Regions from separate parts of the Neobacillus sp. PVCKKU3 genome, predicted to be linked through region 3. Evidence: riboswitches for the same ligand, from Rfam matches in the RefSeq annotation. Region 3 holds a riboswitch; each other region holds the start of a gene.

What was found. Region 3 has a riboswitch for glycine ahead of glyA (serine hydroxymethyltransferase). Riboswitches for the same ligand answer to the same signal wherever they lie in the genome.
Region 1: another riboswitch for glycine. It lies ahead of gcvT (glycine cleavage system aminomethyltransferase GcvT); the one in region 3 lies ahead of glyA (serine hydroxymethyltransferase).
Region 2: another riboswitch for glycine. It lies ahead of ACNQGS_RS03785 (amino acid permease); the one in region 3 lies ahead of glyA (serine hydroxymethyltransferase).

Annotation. Positions count from the first base shown of each region.
Region 1 covers NZ_JBLVQN010000001.1:234,249-242,141, reverse strand. Annotated here, with positions in the region: gene gcvPB (aminomethyl-transferring glycine dehydrogenase subunit GcvPB) at 1-60, opposite strand, end outside; gene gcvPA (aminomethyl-transferring glycine dehydrogenase subunit GcvPA) at 53-1,399, opposite strand; gene gcvT (glycine cleavage system aminomethyltransferase GcvT) at 1,418-2,524, opposite strand; glycine riboswitch at 2,676-2,752, opposite strand; glycine riboswitch at 2,756-2,845, opposite strand; gene ACNQGS_RS01255 (DEAD/DEAH box helicase) at 3,005-4,693, shown strand; gene ACNQGS_RS01250 (YqhG family protein) at 4,671-5,462, shown strand; gene ACNQGS_RS01245 (YqzE family protein) at 5,507-5,704, opposite strand; gene comGG (competence type IV pilus minor pilin ComGG) at 5,761-6,141, opposite strand; gene comGF (competence type IV pilus minor pilin ComGF) at 6,138-6,587, opposite strand; gene comGE (competence type IV pilus minor pilin ComGE) at 6,562-6,894, opposite strand; gene comGD (competence type IV pilus minor pilin ComGD) at 6,878-7,318, opposite strand; gene comGC (competence type IV pilus major pilin ComGC) at 7,315-7,671, opposite strand; gene comGB (competence type IV pilus assembly protein ComGB) at 7,695-7,893, opposite strand, start outside.
Region 2 covers NZ_JBLVQN010000003.1:182,545-187,262, forward strand. Annotated here, with positions in the region: gene ACNQGS_RS03780 (phosphoglycerate dehydrogenase) at 30-1,229, shown strand; gene ACNQGS_RS03785 (amino acid permease) at 1,304-2,668, opposite strand; glycine riboswitch at 2,799-2,879, opposite strand; gene pruA (L-glutamate gamma-semialdehyde dehydrogenase) at 3,179-4,718, shown strand, end outside.
Region 3 covers NZ_JBLVQN010000052.1:34,485-42,377, reverse strand. Annotated here, with positions in the region: gene gcvPA (aminomethyl-transferring glycine dehydrogenase subunit GcvPA) at 1-1,348, opposite strand, end outside; gene gcvPB (aminomethyl-transferring glycine dehydrogenase subunit GcvPB) at 1-3, opposite strand, end outside; gene gcvH (glycine cleavage system protein GcvH) at 1,350-1,745, opposite strand; gene gcvT (glycine cleavage system aminomethyltransferase GcvT) at 1,822-2,934, opposite strand; gene sdaAA (L-serine ammonia-lyase, iron-sulfur-dependent, subunit alpha) at 2,950-3,831, opposite strand; gene ACNQGS_RS25480 (serine dehydratase beta chain) at 3,831-4,349, opposite strand; gene glyA (serine hydroxymethyltransferase) at 4,365-5,615, opposite strand; glycine riboswitch at 5,693-5,775, opposite strand; glycine riboswitch at 5,779-5,883, opposite strand; gene ACNQGS_RS25470 (hypothetical protein) at 5,963-6,376, opposite strand; gene solA (N-methyl-L-tryptophan oxidase) at 6,440-7,606, opposite strand; gene ACNQGS_RS25460 (LysR family transcriptional regulator) at 7,783-7,893, shown strand, end outside.

The DNA of each region.
Region 1 (7,893 bases), on a different contig from region 3:
GTATCCGACCCGGCCTGGTGTACTTACTTCAAAAATCAGCTTCTGGTCTTGATTATGCATGCAAATCCCCCAATTCTTTCACTAATGTATCAATCTCTTCCTTCGTTCTTTGCTCTGTCACGCAGATGAGCATATGGCCTGCAAGCTCAGGATAGTCACGGCCCAAATCATAACCGCCAATGATTCCTTTTTGGAGCAGCTGCTGATTAACCTCTTTTACCGGTTTATTTAAATTGACAACAAACTCGTTAAAGGAGTGACCATCATTAACTACTTCAAACCCTGCTTCTTTAAAAGCGATTTTTGCATAATGAGCCTTTTGTAAATTGGCTGTTGCGATTTCGCGGACACCTTTTTTTCCAAGGGCAGTCATCGCAACAGATGCAGCAAGGGCATTCAAGGCTTGGTTGGAGCAAATATTAGAAGTCGCCTTATCGCGGCGGATATGCTGCTCACGTGCCTGCAGTGTTAAAACAAAACCGCGGCGGCCTTGGTCATCTGTTGTCTGGCCGACAAGACGTCCGGGAACTTTACGCATTAGCTTGGTCGTAACCGCAAAATAGCCACAGTGCGGACCTCCAAAGGCAGTCGGGATTCCGAACGGCTGGGCATCGCCGACAACAATATCTGCACCAAATTTTCCTGGGGGTGTCAAAATTCCAAGTGATAATGGATTGCTGGAAACAACAAACATTGCTTTATTTTCGTGAATAATCTCTTCAAGCTCTTTTAAAGGTTCAATTCGACCTAAAAAGTTTGGATATTGAACGACAACCGCAGCTACGTCAGCATTTAGCAATCCTTTTAGGGCTTCAACATCAGTAATGCCATCCTTCACAGGAACCTCAATCACATCAAGGTATTGACCCTTTGCGTAAGTTTCCAGAACCTCACGGGATTCAGGGTGGACAGCACCGGAAACCAGGATGGTTTTCCGTTTAGTGTGGCCAGCACTTAGCATTGCTGCTTCAGCAAGTGCGGTACCGCCGTCATACATCGAGGAGTTAGCCACATCCATTCCTGTTAATTCACAAATCATTGTTTGGAATTCAAAAATCGCCTGCAGTTCCCCTTGGGAGATCTCCGGTTGGTAAGGTGTATAGGCTGTGTAGAACTCTGATCTTGAGATGACATGGTCAACGATAACCGGCATATAGTGGTCATAAACTCCGGCACCTAAGAAAGACACATTCGATTTTAAATCAGCATTCCGGCTTGCTAACTGAAAAAGTTCTTTCATCAAAGCTGTTTCTGATTTTGCCGGTTTAATATTGTATTCACCTTTAAATCGTACTTTTTCAGGAATATCACTGAATAGTTCATCGACAGTGGAAACGCCAATTGTCTCCAGCATTGCCTGCTTATCTTGTTCAGTCATGGGTAAATAGCGATGTTTCATAAACCTTGCTCCCTTCTGCTATTTCTTTTCTCTTTTATAAAAAGGTGTAGGAACCACTTTCGCTTTTAAACGTTTTCCGCGAATTTCAACTTCAACTTCGGTATCGAGTCCTGCATGTTCGGAAGAAATGAGGGCAAGTCCGATGTTTTTCTTTAAGGTTGGGGACTGTGTACCGGTGGTAACTTCACCAATTAGCGCTTCCCCTTTGTAAACTGGATAGCCGTGACGCGGAATTCCCCGGTCAACCATCTCAACCCCAACAAGCTTCCGGGACAAACCTGCTTCCTTTTGTTTCACGAGAGCTTCTTTTCCAATAAAATCAGCCTCTTTATTCAATTTCACTGCAAAGCCAATTCCTGCCTCAAGCGGGGAGATTTCCGGTGATAATTCCTGGCCGTAAAGCGCTAAATTTGCTTCAAAACGAAGTGTGTCGCGTGCACCGAGGCCGCAAGGAATAACTCCCTCGTCTTTTCCGGCTTCCAGAATGGCAGTCCAGAGTTCTACGACATCACCGGCATCACAATATACTTCAAAACCGTCTTCCCCTGTATAACCAGTTCTAGATACAAGTGCTTTTTTCCCATTTAAAACAACTTCCTGCTGGAATTTGAAAAAGCCGATTTGACTTAAATCCGTCTCTGAAGCAAGCTTCTGTAATACCTTTTCAGCAAGAGGGCCTTGAAGCGCAAGCTGTGCCATTGTTTCAGACAAATTTTCGATTGTTACATCGCCTTCAAGATGCTTCTCCAGCCAGTTGTAGTCCTTTTCAATATTCGATGCGTTGACAACAAGCAAATAATGATTGTCTTCAACCTTGTAAACAAGCAGGTCGTCAATAGTTCCGCCGTTTTCATAGCACATCGCAGTATATTGTGCCCCGCCGTTTTTCACTTTTGAGATGTCATTTGTCATCAATTTTTGTAAATAGTTGAGGCTGTCTGGGCCCTTTACCTCAACTTCGCCCATATGGGACACATCGAATAAACCGGCTTTCGTGCGGACAGCTTCATGCTCATCCTTGATGCTTGAAAACTGGACAGGCAGCTCCCAGCCGCCAAAATCGATGGTTTTTCCGCCGTATTCCTTGTAAACTTCAAACAGCGGAGTGCGTTTTAATTCCGTCATCATAAATCCCCCTTCATTTACTACATGTTCATTATTTGTAAAAATGAATTATTGCCAATTAACAAAACCAGGAAAACTCCTTGCCCTTTTCCTAAAAACAACAAAAAGGTGCAAAAAAGGACAGAAACCTCCCTTTACCAATAAAGAAGGTCTCTGTCCTTGCACCTGAAAGTTTACCTAAATCGGCTGTCCCCTTTGGTGGCTGGTATCATCCAGCACTCTCCAGAGCTGCGTCCAACAAGAGTTCTTTTGCCTGAGAGATTCACATAAGCTGCTTGCTCCTTCGGCGCTACAAAAAGTAGTCTCTCCCCTTGTTTTCATTCGCACTTATAATATTTTTTTCCAATTTGGTCATACTAATTATACTTAAAAAATAGATTACCTTATTTAAATATTTGAAACTTTCAAAGCTATTATCATCCTACCATTAAAACAACATATCGGGCAATAACATTTTATCGAAAAAAGGAGCTGAAAAGGATGAATGTCGAAATGGAATTTGATTCCTCCTGGCAGGATGATTTTTTACATAAAATTGATCATGATGGACCTTGGGGGAATTGGGAGCTTTTTAAATTGGCCATCGATATTGAAAAACACTTGGTGGTCCCGGAATTCGAAGGCCTGCAGGCCCCAAAGCATCTGCCAAATTTGACGCCTCTCCCTCATCAGCTTGAAACAGCCAAGCAGGTGGTTGAAAACATGAACGGAAAGGCCATCCTTGCGGATGAAGTGGGTCTCGGAAAGACTATCGAGGCGGGGTTAATTTTAAAAGAATACATGATTCGCGGATTAGTGAAAAAAGTGTTAATTCTTGTTCCCGCCTCCTTAGTCACCCAGTGGGCACAGGAATTAAATAGCAAATTTTATATACCAGCTGTCACTCAAAGAAAAAGCTATGTTTGGGAACAATGTGATGTCGTTGTTTCCTCCATCGATACGGCGAAACGAAATCCGCATCGGGAGATCATTTACAAGCAAGACTATGACCTCATCATTATCGATGAAGCCCATAAATTAAAAAATAATAAAACTAAAAACTACGAATTTGTTCAAAACTTAAAAAAGAAGTTTTGTTTATTGCTGACGGCAACACCTATTCAAAACAGGATTGAGGAGATTTTTAACCTCGTATCCCTATTAAAGCCTGGTCACTTAGGGAATGAAACTGTCTTTTACGAAAAATATAAACGTGATTCCCGTTCCTTAAATGATGACCAGCATCTAAAAGAGCTAGTCAATAAAGTCATGATCCGCAACCGCCGTGCCGATACAGGAATCGAATGGACGAAACGGCATGTGGAGACGATTCCGATTGAATTTACAAAATCGGAACGCGAACTGTATGACTCCATCTTAGAGCTTAAAAATGAGGGAGACTGGGTTCAAACGAGCAGTTTTTCTGTGATGACTTTGCAGCGTGAAGCATGCTCAAGCCGCGAGGCCGTTTTCTACACCTTAAAAAACATGCTTCTTAAAAAGGAAAACCCAACGCAGGCCTATCAAGAACAAATCAACTTTTTAATTAAAAAGGTAGAGACCGTCGAGCAAAATTCCAAGGCAGTAAAAGCCCTTGAATTAATTCAGAAAATAAATGATAAAGTGATTATTTTTACGGAATACCGGGCTACCCAATTATATTTACAGTGGTACTTAAAGCAGCACGGAATTTCCTCCGTTCCTTTCCGCGGCGGTTTCAAGCGCGGGAAAAAGGACTGGATGCGCGAGTTGTTCCAAAAGCATGCCCAGGTGCTGATTGCCACTGAAGCGGGCGGGGAAGGGATTAACCTGCAATTTTGCAACCACATTATCAATTTTGATCTGCCGTGGAACCCGATGAGACTGGAGCAGCGCATCGGAAGGATTCACCGCCTCGGTCAGGAAAAAGATGTCATGATTTATAATTTTGCCATCAAAGATACAGTGGAAGAGCATATTTTAAAGCTTTTATACGAAAAGATTGATTTATTTGAAAGAGTCATCGGAGAACTTGATGATATTCTAACAAAACTAGAATTCGGAAATATTGAAGATCATATAATGGATATCTTTGGCGACTCCTGCTCAGAAGGGGAAATGCGGATTAAAATGGAGAATTTATCTTCAATGATTGAATTTGCACAAAATATGAAAAAAGGAGAATCACATGCAGCAGCAGGAAATTCATAAGTTTCTTTTAAATTATTTTATGGCAAATGAATGTCCCATCGTCACTAATCACCCTGGATACTTAGATGTCCAACTAACAATTGAAATGGATAAGGAACTAATGAATCGGCCCTTTTACTGGCATTATTTAGAGAAAACTGGCGGAATACCAAATCCAATGAGATTGACCCTTATCACCAACCAAAAAGCAGCACCTGAAAATCTCAAAGGGGAAACCATCCATTTTGGTTCGCCCCGCCTGCATCAAATTTTTGAGTCTACAAAAAATTTAGCCAGATATATAAGGCTTTATGAAAATCACGGCAACTCCGCCGTCCAGACTCCCTTGCTGCCATGGCTGTGCATGAATGTAAAAATCTCCTATCAATGTGACCGTAAACGCGATATTTTTAAATCAATCGGCCTTCAGCTTATTAACGGGAAAATGGTGGAGGATTTTCATAATTACCTGCTTAAAATTTCGTTAACGCCGAAAATCCCTGATTACTCGTTTACATTATCACCACTGGTTAAACCAAAAAGCGGAATGGTTCGAATTGAAAATTATTTAAAATCAGTAATTGAAAATGATGACCATACCTGGGCCGATGAAGCAAAGATACGCTGGAAGAAGGATTTAGAACTGCTGAATCATTTTTATGAGGACATCGAAGATGAAAACGAAAACTATGAGACAGAAAAACAGGCTCTCAAGGATCAATATGAGCCGCGAATTCATATTTCCTTTATCAATGGCGGGCTGTTTTACTTAACAGAAAAGGCAATATAAAGAGGAAACCCCCAAGTCTTAAAATTATGCTTGGGGGTTACTTTTTAAAGTCCACTGTCTTTCATTTTCCGTCTCTTAACCTCTGAATACACAATATAGGGAAGGATGCCAAACCAGCGATACCAGAAGGATGCTTTGGTCTGTTTTCGCTCGAGGCGCTGACGTTTTCGTTCGTCTTTCGGCTGGTCCGCATATTTGACAATTGTTTGCGTCATATATTTTACATAATCATTCGTTTTCATGTACACACCTGCCTTTAACTTACATTACAAGTATGTCCAAGGTTTATCCTTTCAAATCAATAAGTAATCCATTTCATTAGCTTTTTTGACCTCGTGTCAAAATATCCTTTCCCGTTTACCAATTCTCCCGACTGAAGCCGGAGTGTAAAGGAAACTCTTTGGACATATCCTGACGGGGGATCGGCGAGAAAATCCATATTCCCCTTCTGAAATCCAAACGTTCCTTTAGACGGGATTGTTCCTGACACCTGAGCCTGAGTTTCGAATTTCTTTACCGATGACAAGAAATAATACTCTTCCTGGAAAATAACGGCTGATTCGTGCGCTAGCTTTCTCTCCGACAGAAGTTTCTCCACCTCCATTGAAAAAAACAGCAGAAAAATGATCAACAGACATAATGTAAGGGGATAAGTGAAGCCTTTTTGACTATTTTTCATGTGCTCTTATTCCAATCAATTAAAGAATAGGCGGTAACAGAATACTCTATACCTTTTAAATCCTTTACCGTTACCTTTACGGCATTATTCATCAAAGCAAACGAATGCTGTGAAACATTCTGCAGGATAATTTCATGCCCCGTCGAGTTAACCCGTCTTCTTAAATTGCTGCCGTAAATTTCATAATAAATGGTTTCTCCGTCTTTTGTTAGGATCAGCCGATTGGAAACTACCTCGGCCTTGGTCGACCAGCGGATTTCTTTTTTTATTTGGCTGCAGAAAACCTCCCATTCCATTGCTTGAATACTCGCTTGATTCTCCTTATTGTCAAGAATAAGTTGAAAGAGAGGTGTCATATAAAAAACAATAATTGAAAGAATTACCAACGAAAACATTACCTCAATGAGCGTAAAACCTTTTTCATTCGAGACTGCCACAGATTTCATTTTCCAAATGTAAGGGCGTTTTTTCAACTTTAACGCAAACCTCCTTTTGCCCGAAGGAGTCCTTCCAAGTAATTTGATAACCAATCTCATTTTGTACCAATGTATAATTGGCAAATGTCCGATTATCAATTAATTTTGCCTCCAGTTCCTCATACATGATCTGCCTCATCTTTTTCTCAATCTGCACATTTATGGATTGCTTTCTTAAATCCGTGACCGACGGAATGAAAACCAAACAAATCAAAAACATAGCTGATAAGGACAACAGTAATTCTAATAAAAAGAACCCTTTATTGTTCTGTAACATAAAACCGGCCTTTTCCAATTAAAATGGTCATTCGATAAGTCTTCTTCTCAGTTTCTATGAAGAAAGAACCAAATTTATTTACATTTCCATCAGGCTGAAATTTGAAATATAAGGGCATCGAACCTTCGATGATATGAAAACTTGAGGAGTAAGTTCTGTCGAGCAGATGCGGCTGGTCAGAGCGTAAAACAAGCGAGTATTTTGATTCGTTAGGCAAAATGACGACCGACACTTCCTGCTGGTGGGACATCGCATAGGACTGGGCATAAAATAAATCCGCTTTTAATTGGGTTAATAAGGCTTCATCCTCGACCATCGTATGCTGTGGTTTTAACGAAAAAACGGTTACCGAAGACAAAATCATGAAAATGGATAGGACTACTAATGACTCGGCTAAAGTGAAGCCTTGCTGGTTATGTTTCATTGGTTAGTGGTGGTATCAGATGCAGTTTTTGTATCGATGGCATCTTCCAACGTAACAGAACCATCCGCCCCAATCACAACTTCTTTTCCTGGGCAGCCCTTGGCCTCTTTTTTTATATATCCTGCACTTATTAGTTTTTCCATTGTTGCTGGTTCATTTTTTTCCATTTCATAGGCTTGTACCTGAGCCTCGACCATTTTCTGAAAGCCTTCACAGCCCTTAGTCTTTATATTTGCGTTATGTTTAGCGACGTTTGGTATTGTAATAATTAGAATTACAGAAATCACGAGCATAACAATCATCATTTCGATCAGTGTGAAACCAGCCTGTTTATCTCTATTAATACTTTTCATTTTCCTAAACCTCCATTTTTTTATTAAATTCCATCAAGCATATGAAACATGGGTAAAAGGATCGCTAAATACATGGAAACAACTAATAAACCGATAAACAGATAAAGAATGGGCTGAATCGTCCTTAGGCTTTTTTCAATTAGTACTTCCAGGTTCATCACACAATGCTTGCTGAAAAAGAGCAATTCCTGTTCCAATTTGCCATTTTCCTGGCCGTGTTTA
Region 2 (4,718 bases), on a different contig from region 3:
TCTTTCTGCTTATAAAAGGAGGAAGAAAAATGAGCACGATCGCTTTAGAAAAAGTGAACACCATCAAAACCCTTAATAATATCGCGGAAAGAGGGCTAAACGTATTCAATAAGAACGGCTTTCTGGTTGACAACGGCAGTGAAAACCCCGATGCCATCCTTGTTCGCAGCTTTAATATGCACTCGTTAGAATTCGGTGAAAATTTAAAGGCAATCGCAAGAGCAGGAGCAGGTGTTAACAATATTCCGGTCGATAGATGTACAGAGCAAGGTATTGTTGTATTCAATACCCCTGGAGCAAATGCCAACGCTGTAAAAGAAATGGTCCTTACCTCATTAATAGCTTCTTCCCGTAACCTTTTTGCTGGTGTAGCTTGGACTAAGTCGTTAGATGGTGAAGGCGAACAAATTCCAAAGCTTGTCGAAGCAGGCAAAAAACAATTTGTCGGAAAAGAAATTAAAGGGAAAACATTGGGTGTCATTGGTTTAGGAGCGATTGGTGCCCTTGTGGCGAATGATGCGTTGGATTTAGATATGGATGTCATCGGATTTGATCCATTTATCTCTGTCGATACCGCTTGGAATTTGTCCCGCAATGTACAGCGGGCAATGACAATTGAACAGTTATTTGCAGAATCTGACTATATCACTGTTCACGTACCGCTAACAGATGACACAAGAGGTATGTTTAACCAAGCGACATTCAGTATCATGAAGCCTGGTGTTCATATTTTAAACTTCTCCCGTGGTGAACTTGTCAATGAATCAGACATGGCTGCAGCCCTAGAAAGCGGAAAAGTTGGGAAGTATGTTACCGATTTCCCGAATGAAAATGTGCTTAAAATGAAAAATATCGTTCCAATTCCGCACCTAGGCGCCTCCACAAATGAATCAGAGGAAAATTGTGCAATCATGGCAGCTCGTCAGGTAAAGGAATTTTTAGAAACAGGAAATATCAAAAACTCAGTGAATTTCCCAAATACCAGCCTTCCTTATACTGGTAAGCGGCGCGTGGCGGCATTCCACCACAATGTTCCAAACATGGTAGGACAGATTACCTCAACTATATCTGGCTACCATTTAAACATTGCCGACATGGTCAACAGAAGCCGCGGAGAATATGCGTATACCATCATTGACATTGATAATAAAGTAAATGGGGATGTTATTCCTTCCTTAGAGGAGAAAATAAATCAAATCTCCGGAATGGTGACAGTACGGATTATTTAATTGAATGTTACGTTTTAACAAGAAAATGGAGCCTGGTTTCAATACCGGCTCCATTTCTTTTAAACTATTAGAGTCTATGCTGATAATTTTATGTTTTTTTCCTTTTTCCCTCTATAGGAATACAAAATAAATAATAGAATAAACCATACTGGTGTCAACAATAGGGCTGGACGGGTAGCCTCAGCAAACAGCATGATGATGAGAATCGCCGCAAACAAGCTTAGGACCACGTAATTAACAAATGGTGTAAATGGTGCTTTAAATTTTGACTTTGCCTGTAAATCCTGACGGTTTTTTTTATACCTTAAATGGCAAACCAGAATAACACCCCAAACCCAAATAAAACAAATGGCACTAATGGTTGTCACAATTCCAAAAGCCTGCTCCGGAATAAGTTTGCTAAGGAGCGCTCCCCCTGTCAAGACAAGAGTCGAAATCAATAACGCGTTACTTGGCACATGATTTTTATTCAGTCTTGCAAAATTCGCTGGACCTTGGCTATTATTGCTTAAATTATATAAAATCCGGCTTGTTGAAAACATCCCACTGTTACAAGCAGAAGCGGCTGAAGTTAAAACGACAAAATTAATAATTCCTGCGGCAATCGGAATCCCGACTATACTAAACGTTTTGACAAACGGACTTTCAGCGGCATTCAGTTCCGTCCATGGATTAATACATAGAAGAACGATCAATGCGCCAACGTAGAAAAATAAAATCCGTAAAGGAATTTTATTAATGGCTGAAGGGATGTTTTTTTCCGGATTGGCTGTTTCTGCTGCCGATACACCCACTAATTCCACACCAACGAATGCAAAAACGACCATTTGGAATGAAAGCAAGAAGCCTGTCATTCCATTTGGAAAAAGGCCGCCATGTTCCCAAAGATTTTTAATAGAGACCGCCCCTGCATCTGTCTTGAATCCCATCACTAGCAAAATCACCCCAATTCCGATTAAGGCAAGAATGGTAATGACCTTTATTAAGGCAAACCAGAACTCCAATTCTCCAAAAAGTTTTACCGTTAATAGATTGAGACCCAATAAGACGACCAAACAGACCATTGCAGGTATCCACTGTGGGATATCAAACCAATATCGTACATATACACCAACAGCAATCACATCAGCCATAGCGGTCATAATCCAGCAAAACCAATAAGTCCATCCCGTTACAAACGCAATCCGAGGTCCAAGATAATCCTCGGCAATGTCGGTAAAAGATTGATATCCTGCCTTTGACAGCAGAAGTTCTCCGAGTGCCCTCATTACAAAGAAACAGGCCATCCCTACGATTAAATAAGCTAGAATGATAGATGGACCTGCTAGTTGGATTGCTTTACCCGACCCTAAGAATAATCCGGTACCAATGGTGCCGCCAATTGCAATTAGTTGAACATGCCGATTTGCTAAATTCTTCTTTAATTCTTGCTGTGCCAACGTTGACTCCTCCTTAGAAGTTATAAAACCCAATAAAAAAAGAGATTGGATGTCCTCCAATCTCTTAGTTCATAAGAATAACAAATAATACTTATTATGCTTAAAATTGCCAGCACGACAAATATATATTTAGTACTCTTCTGTCCTTTTGCCTGAGATTGTGAACCCTTCGGCGCCGCGTAATTTTCGCGGTCTCTCCAGAAGCTGCTCCTGCTATAGTGTGATCCATAGCAATCATAGCTTGCTAATTATTAAGTTTTTTAGATAGTATTGTTGAATAATTTTTAATTTTAGTAGTATTAAATTACTTTGTCAACAATAAATGACTCTTAAATATTTTATCGACTCTCTGAAATTAACTTACCACCCCCGAGGGATGGATTTGAATCCGTTTTCATAAAGGGACAATAGAAAGTCCCAGAACAGAAAAAGTATGTTATAATAATTGTCGAAATACGTAGATTTGTCTATAAGGGAACAGAATATATAAACGGGAAGGAACGTGAGAGAATGAGTAACGGAATTTTCAAAATCCCAACTCCTACAAATGAACCTGGCAATACTTATGCTCCAGGTACAAAAGAACGGGAAACATTAAAAGCAGAATTAACACGCCAATCTAGTATCGTAATCGATATTCCTGTGATTATTAATGGCGAAAATATAAAGACAGATACAGTGAAGCAAGTGGTTATGCCACATGATCATCAACATGTTTTAGCAAACTATTCGCAAGCCGGAGAAAAAGAGCTGCGTGATGCTGTTGAAGCGGCGATGGCTGCCAAAGAAGCATGGGCTAATATGGCTTGGGAACACCGCGCCGCTATTTTCTTAAAAGCTGCTGATTTAATCTCTGGTCCATACCGTGATGTAATGAACGCCGCGACGATGTTAGGACAGTCCAAAACAGTTGTTCAAGCTGAAATTGATTCTGCCCAAGAATTAGTTGACTTCTTACGTTTTGGCGTTGATTATGCAAATCAAGTTTATCAAATTCAGCCAAGCAGCATGAAGAATGTATGGAATCGTACTGATTACCGTCCATTAGATGGTTTTGTATTGGCGATTTCTCCATTTAACTTCACAGCCATTGGCGGAAACCTGCCAGCAGCTCCTGCAATGATGGGGAACGTAGTCGTTTGGAAACCAGCTACCACTTCTATTCTAGCAAACTACTACTTTATTCGTATTTTAGAAGAGGCAGGATTACCTAAAGGTGTCATCAACTTCGTGCCTTCTCGTGGTTCGCAAGTATCAGAAGTAGTCCTAACAGACCCTCGTATGTCTGGATTCCATTTTACCGGTTCAACAAGCACGTTCCAAACGATTTGGAAAACAGTTGGGGAAAACATTGCAAGCTATAAATCATACCCTCGTTTAATTGGGGAAACAGGCGGTAAAGACTTTGTATTCGCTCATGAAACTGCACAAGCAGACAAAGTAGTAGCCAACCTTGTTCGTGGTGCATTTGAATACCAAGGTCAAAAATGTTCCGCAGCTTCACGTGCTTATATTCCAGCAAGTATGTGGGAAGAAGTAAAAGCCGGTTTAGTGGCAGAAACGGCAAAGCTTAAAGTTGGGGATGTCCGCGATTTTAGAAACTTCATGGGTGCAGTTATTGATAAAGCGGCTTTTGATTCAATTACAAGCTATATCGATTACGCAGCAGCTTCTGAAGAAGCAGAAATTATTGCTGGCGGTACTTATGATGATTCTGTTGGATATTTCGTTCAACCGACCATCATTGTGACTACAAATCCAAACTTCAAAACAATGGTGGAAGAAATCTTTGGACCAGTCTTAACAATCTATGTATATGAAAATGATCAATTAGAAGAAACATTGCATGCAGTAGATACTGCTTCTATGTATGCCTTAACAGGTTCAATCTTTGCCCAAGATCGCGGGGCCATTGTTCACTTAGAAAACCGCTTATCCGGCGCAGCTGGAAACTTTTATATCAATGATAAACCAACTGGTGCGATGATTAATCAACAGCCATTTGGCGGTTCTCGTGGATCTGGTACAAACGATAAAGCAGGTTCTGTAT
Region 3 (7,893 bases):
CATTTACAACTGCCTCCAATACATTGATAAATTGGTCAATCTCCTCTTTTGTCCGCTGCTCAGTTACAGCAATCAGCATTTGATTTTCGAACCCGTACTCACTTCCCAAATCAAACCCGCCAATGATGCCCGCTTCAAGAAGCTTCGCATTTACTTGCTTGACCGGAAGCGGCAGCTCAACGATAAATTCATTAAAGAATGGTGCCTGATTTTCAATAATAAATCCTTTTTCTTTTAACCGTTTGGCCATATAAGCAGCTTTCTCAATGTTCAGCTGGGCCATGTCACGAATCCCTTGTTTTCCAAGTGCCGACATACAAATGGCAGAAGCAAGGGCATTCAATGCCTGATTGGAACAGATATTGGAGGATGCTTTGTCACGGCGAATATGCTGCTCCCGTGCTTGCAGGGTCAACACAAAGCCGCGTTTCCCTTGATCATCTGACGTTTGCCCGACAATCCGGCCCGGGACTTTACGCATCAACTTTTTATCAACGGCAAAGTAACCACAATGCGGACCGCCAAAGGACATTGGGATTCCTAATGGCTGCATATCACCGATCACAATATCCGCCCCGAGATTTCCCGGTGCCTCCAAGAGTGCCAGCGCAAGCGGGTTAGCACTGACAATAAACAGAGCCCCTTTTGCCGCTGCAATTTTCTTCAATTCCGCTAAATCTTCAATCGAACCAAAGAAATTTGGGTATTGGACAATCACAGCCGCAGTGGTTTGGTCTACTTGTTCCTCAAGCTGCTTTAAGTCTGTTACATCACCATCAAGACGAGTTTCTTCCATTATATATGTCTGTCCCACAGCTACCGTTTTCAGAACGGCGCGGGATTCAGGATGAACCGCCTGTGACACAATTACTTTAGTGCGCTTCGTATGAGCAACTGCAAGAGAGGCTGCTTCAGCCAATGAAGTAAAGCCATCGTACATCGAAGAATTGGCTACATCCATTCCTGTCAGTTCACATACCATTGTTTGAAATTCAAAGATCGCCTGCAGTTCACCCTGGCTGATTTCCGGCTGATAGGGTGTATAGGCTGTATAAAATTCAGAGCGGGATATCATGTGATTCACTACACTTGGGATGTAATGGTCATAGGTTCCTGCACCAAGAAACGTCGGGTATTGATTTGCATTTATATTTTGCCCAGCAAGCTGCTGCATTTTTTTCAACAGAAGCGGTTCAGGAACTGCTTCCGGTATATTTAGCTCACCATCGAGACGAATCTCCGCCGGTAAATCCTCGAATAACGCTTCCACAGACGAAACATTTAACAATTCAAGCATTTCCGCTTGATCTTCTTTTGTATCAGGAAGGTATCGATAAGTCGCTGTCATCCTATTCCTCTCCTTCATTAATAAATGCCTGGTACTCAGCCTCATTTAAAAGGGATTCTAATTCTTCTGGATTGGACAATTCTACCTCTACCAGCCAGCCGGCATCATATGGTTGTTCATTGATCGTCTCAGGAGCGCTTTCCAGTTCCTCATTGACACTTACAACTGTACCGGATACAGGTGAGTAAATATCAGAAACTGCTTTAACCGACTCAATTGTCCCGATTGTTTCGTTAGCCGTTAATTCATCGCCTTCTGCTGGATTCTCAACGAAAACGATATCCCCCAACTGGTGCTGTGCATAATCAGAGATTCCGATTCGCACACGATTTTCACCCAATAATAATACCCACTCATGCTCCTTGCTATATAAAAGGTTTGCTGTCGCGTTTGTCATATGAATCCTTCCTTCCACCCTAGTTTTCAAAATTTAGTCATTCCTGTAAAACCAATCAATCTCGGAAAAAATGAACCTAACTCTTTTTATAAAAAGGTGTTTTCACAACAACTGCCTCAATTTGCTTATTGCGAATTTCCACCTTAACCTGAGTTCCAACTGTTGCAAACTCTGCGCTTAAAAGGGCAAGGCCTAAACTTTTCTTCAATGTCGGGGAATGGGTTCCCGATGTAATGAAGCCGATTTCCTCTCCGCCTTCAGAAAATACTTTATAGCCATGCCGCGGGATTCCTCTCCCTGTCACTTCGATTCCGACTATTTTTCGTTTTAATCCTTCTTCTTTTTGCTTAGCAAGTACTTCCTTACCTATAAATGCTGATTCTTTGTTTGTTTTTACGGCAAATCCAATGCCTGATTCGAGCGGTCCGATGTCGCTGGAAAGCTCTTGACCATACAGTGCCAAGCGGGCTTCAAAGCGAAGTGTATCCCGGGCCCCAAGTCCGCAAGGCTTTAAGCCATCTTCTGTTCCTGCATCTAAGAGCCTCTCCCAAAGCGCTTCCACTTTGTCTGCCGCTAAATAAAGCTCAAATCCGTCCTCCCCCGTATAGCCGGTGCGCGAGACTAGTACACCAGAGATCCCGGAAACCGTGACATGATCAGCAAAATGGAAAAAGCCAATTTCCGCTAAATTTGTATCGGTTACTTTTTGTAAAATTTTTTCGGCTTTTGGACCTTGAATGGCAAGCTGGGCAGTGTCAGAAGAAATATTTGTTAAGGCTACATTCCCTTGTGCCTGCTGTTTCATCCACTCGTAATCTTTTTCAATATTTGCCGCATTAATCACAAGCAGATACTTTTCACTCGCTAACTTGTAAACTAGTAAATCATCGACTGTTCCGCCGTCCGGATAACACATTGCCGTATACTGTGCCTGGTTGATCTGAAGCTTGGCTACATCGTTTGTTACTAGGTAATTAATATAGCTCTCAGCATCTTTTCCTTCTACAAGAACCTCACCCATATGTGAAACATCGAACAGGCCTGCCTCGTTACGGACTGCCTCATGTTCTTCTAAAATTCCAGAAAATTGAACCGGAAGCTCCCAGCCTCCAAAATCAATGACCTTTGCGCCGTACTTTTTATAAGTTTCAAAAAGCGGTGTCCGCTTTAATACTGTATCTGTACTCATCTGAGCCCCTCCGTCTTATGTGTTTCTGCAAAGTAACCGATCCTTTAATTTTATTCCCGTGTCCGTCATCGCTAGGCCGCCGAGTGCCGTTTCCCTTAGTGTACGCGGCATTTCCTTGCCTATTTTGTACATTGCCTCAATGACTTCATCACATGGGATCCGGCTTTCAATTCCAGCAAGCGACAGGTCGGCTGCTGAAAAGGCAATCGAAGTGCCGATCACGTTTCGCTTAATGCAAGGAACTTCTACGAGACCGGCGACTGGGTCACATACTAACCCTAAAAGGGATTTCATCGCGATTGCGGTGGCGTTTACGACCTGCTCTGGTGTCCCGCCCTTTAATTCAACAATTGCCCCTGCCGCCATTGCGGTGGCCGAACCAACCTCCGCTTGGCATCCTCCTGCCGCTCCAGAGATAAAGGAGCGGTTGGCAATCACATATCCGAGTGCACTTGCGGTAAACAAACCCATGACTAAATCCCGATAGGAGGTGTCGTCATTCTTTCGCAGTGAAAATAAAACCCCCGGTAAAATACCGGCTGCCCCGGCCGTTGGCGTCGCCACAATCACGCCCATCCGTGCATTGCTTTCAGATGTTGCCATTGAGAACGTCATGGCATCGTTAATATATGGACCTGATAAGCCCTTCCCGTTATTTACATATTCGCTCATCTTGACGGCATCACCGCCGGAAATACCGCTTGGTGCCGGGGAAGCATCCACTACACCGGTCTCCACTGCTTGCTTCATTTTAATTAACCGCTTTGCCATCATATCGATGATCGTCTCTTTGTCACGGCCTGATTTTTCCATTTCCACCATCAGCATCATGTCGCCAACTGTTTTCCGTTCACGGTTACAAAGTTCAAGAAGCTCGTTCATTGACCGAAAATCCATCATACACCCTCCAAGATCGCTTCATGAAAAGGATTGGAACGAAATTTTGCTGCGATTTCTGAAAAATCATCACTTGTGCTTAATCGAATATCAACTATTTCATCATCAATCATAAAGATTTTTGATAAACCGCCGCCTAATGATACACCGCCTACTTTAACAAAATGGCCCGCACGTCTTGCCCTAATAACAGTTGTATTTGGATGATCGTAATAAGGACAGCGATCTTCAAATTTAAATTCATAGTGAAGCCCGTATCGTTTAGTTAATTCAACCGCATATCTAATTCTGGTATCATCTGTGTTCATCCCAAGCAGACCGCCAAGAAGCGCCTTATCCGTTCCGTGTCCCTGGTATGTTTCGGAGAACGAATCATAGAAAGTAATATCCGCCCTTTGCGGGGACCCTCCAAGCAACTCATAAACAAATTTCCCAATTGATACAACACCGGCGGTATGAGAACTTGATGGCCCAACCATAATTGGGCCGATGATGTCAAAACAGCTTTGATACTCCATTAAGCTACCCCTTTCTTACACAGTGATTGGCTGTTGAAATAATGGAAATCTCCCGCAAATTGCTTTTGTTGTCTTTCTCCCCTGTTCGATTACGGCTAAATCTCCTTTGCTCTTAAGAACGGCTGCGATCACTTTTGCGATTTGCACCATTTCCTCTTGTTTCATTCCACGTGTTGTTAACGCGGCTGTTCCCATGCGGATTCCGCTTGTCACAAACGGGCTTTGCGGGTCGTATGGAATGGTGTTTTTGTTAACTGTTATCCCGACTTCTTCAAGCAATTTCTCTGCTTCTTTTCCTGTTAAATCCCATGGACGCACATCCAGGAGCACAATATGGTTATCAGTCCCGCCGGATACAAGCGCTGCCCCTTCCTGCTTTAGCGCCTCTCCCAGTGCAGCTGAATTTTCTATAATTTGTTTGGCATATTCCTTAAAGCTTGGCTGCAATGCTTCATTGAAAGCAACTGCCTTAGCTGCAATAATATGCATAAGCGGCCCGCCCTGAATTCCCGGAAAAACAGCTTTATTAATTTTTTTTATGATTTCTTCATCGTTTGTTAAAATCACTCCGCCTCGTGGGCCGCGCAATGTTTTATGCGTAGTGCTGGTCACAACATCCGCATATGGAACCGGAGAAGGATGGAGACCTGCAGCAACAAGTCCGGCAATATGTGCCATATCAACCATCAGTTTTGCGCCAACCTGATCGGCGATTTCTCTAAATCTCGCAAAATCAATCACTCTCGGATAAGCGCTCGTACCGGCGATAATTAATTTTGGTTGTTCTCTTTTCGCAACTTCTTCCAGCTCATCGTAATCAATCAGGTGATTGTCTTCTCTTACCCCATAAGAAACGACATCGAACCATTTTCCTGACATTGCTACCGGACTGCCGTGAGTTAAATGGCCGCCATGCGATAAATTCATCCCCATAATCTTATCGCCTGGTTGAAGCAGGGCGAAAAACACAGCAGTATTGGCCTGGGCACCGGAGTGAGGCTGGACATTAGCAAATTTGGCGCCGAATAATTTAGTTAACCGTTCAATCGCTGCCTGTTCTGCGACATCCACAAATTCACAGCCGCCATAATAGCGCTTACCTGGATAACCCTCGGCATACTTGTTCGTCATCACGCTTCCCATTGCTTCCAAAACATCAGGGCTGACAAAGTTTTCTGATGCTATTAATTCCAAGGTATGAAGCTGGCGGTTTTTCTCACTTTCAATCGCCTCAAAAATTGTTAAATCGTTTTGTTGTAAACTCATTGATCATTCCTCCACTTCTCCATAATTGCTTTAAAAAAAACAAAAAAGGACAGAAAAGGGGTGTAGAATCATCCCTTCTCTGTCCTTTTACCTGAGAGTTAAACTCCAATATTTATGGAGCATTCTCCTTTGGTGGCATTTTCAAATACGCTCTCCAGAGGTGCGTCCTGTTATGGTTCTTTTACCTGAGAGATTGGTTCCAAGGGTTTTTTTGGAACTTGCTCCTTCGGTGGTAGATGTAGATAATACACTCTCCCACAACAATCATCCGCTCTATTCAATTTTATTATTTTCAGAATAATCATTCTGTTTGTAATTGTCAATGCTTTTTAAAATAAGTTTGTTTATTACAAATAAGTAGGATTTGCTTCTACATTTTTGAAGTAAACCACTTCGCCATCACTTTCACCATCGAAAATAACCGTTGTATTAGGCGAGAAGACTAATACGTCCCCTACTTCTGCCACATATTTATTTCCTTCTACATCGCGGACAACCATTTTACCTTTGGTCACAACTTTAATTTCGATAAACGTAAATTCTGCAGAATAATCAACCGAAGGCTGTAGTGCATAATAACCCATTGTTAATACTTGTTTTTTATCTGTAATCGGCACATCAAGGATTTGCCCCTTTAACTCAGGTGTTCCCCGCAATACGCTTAATTCATTTAATTTATAGGTTCCTGCTTTAATTAATTGAATGCCCGGTTTTGCATCTAAATACGTTAATTGGCTTTGTGTTAATGTTTTTTCGCTCATTTTTGCACCTCTAAATTTATTATTTTTTTTATTGTTCTAGGATAATGGCAATTTAATAATCTATTAGATCTTTGCTTTCTGTTTTAAAGCAGGGCGATTGATAGAGAAAAGAGAAATATCATGTTCAGTTTTGCCAGTTGTCACTAGTTGGCTTAACGTTTCACCAACAACACTTGAGAATTTAAATCCATGGCCGGAGAAGCCTGCTGCGATTGCCACATTGGAGTACTGCGGATGCAAATCAATCACAAAATGTTCATCAGGTGTTTTGGTGTACATGCAAACTGCCCCTCTTTTAAGAGTTCCAGTAGCACCCGGCATGTATTCTTCTAGGAATCTGCGAATATTTCCTTCATCCTCCGTATAGATCCCAAATTCACGATTAATTGTATCTGGGTCGATTTTTTGACCGAAAGTATGGTATCCTATTTTCAAACCGCAGCCGCTGAAGCTTGGGAACCCGTAATAGATGCCTGTCGGTACTTCAACCATGAAGGCCGGGAAACCATGGGTATTGCTATACTGTGATTCTTCGCATTCGAAGAACCCAACAACTTGGCGGTAAGGCTGTAACGGAATATCAATATTTAATTTTGATAGAAGTTTGCTGTTCCAAGCCCCCATGCTCAAAATCAACTTACTGCCGGTAAAGGAACCAAATTCAGTTTGGATTTTGACAGAGTCCTCGGAAATCTCAAAATCCTCAACCCTTGTATGTGTTAACACTTTTGCACCATTTGCTTCAGCTAGCTCGCGATAGGCGCGAATGCAATTTTCACTGAATAAGACGCCGGAGTTTTTTTCATAGATTGCGTTAAAGTTTTCAGGGACGGTTACTCCAGGCCAGCGCTGATGAATTTCTTCGCCTTCTAGTAAATCAACATCCAACCCATGAATGTTAGCAGCTTCGATCGTTTCAGCAACGAAGTCAGATTCACCTTTAGGTCCAAATACTAAAACACCGGTTTTTGTAAAAATCTTATGATGTGTTTCTCTTTCAAGTTCATACCATAACTCTTGGGCTCTTAAGGCAAACGGTACATACTCCCGTCCTTCACCATAGGCATGGCGGATAATCCGTGTGTCACCATGATGGCTGCCATTCGTATGAGGCGGATCAAATGCATCTACCAATAATGTTTTCACACCCTGTTTGGCCAGGTAGTAACCTGCTGCCATTCCCATCGATCCTGCGCCAACTACAATTACATCAAAGTCTTTTTTGCTCATCGTTTCTGCTCTCCTTTTTCAATAATTTAAATTTTCTTAATTCTTTAATAACATCTTACGACCTTTCTGCCATCATGTAAAATGATTAAAAGAGATACTATCTATCTCTATTAGAAATATTATCTCTATTAGCAATGTGGTAATAGGAATAACAGATTGATACGGGGGGAATAGCCATGGAAATTAAGGATTTGCGGATCTTTCAAAAGGTAGCTGAATTCGGAAGCATTTCAAAGGCCGCCAAAAGCTTAAATTATGTTCAATCCTATGTAACCGTAAGGATCAGG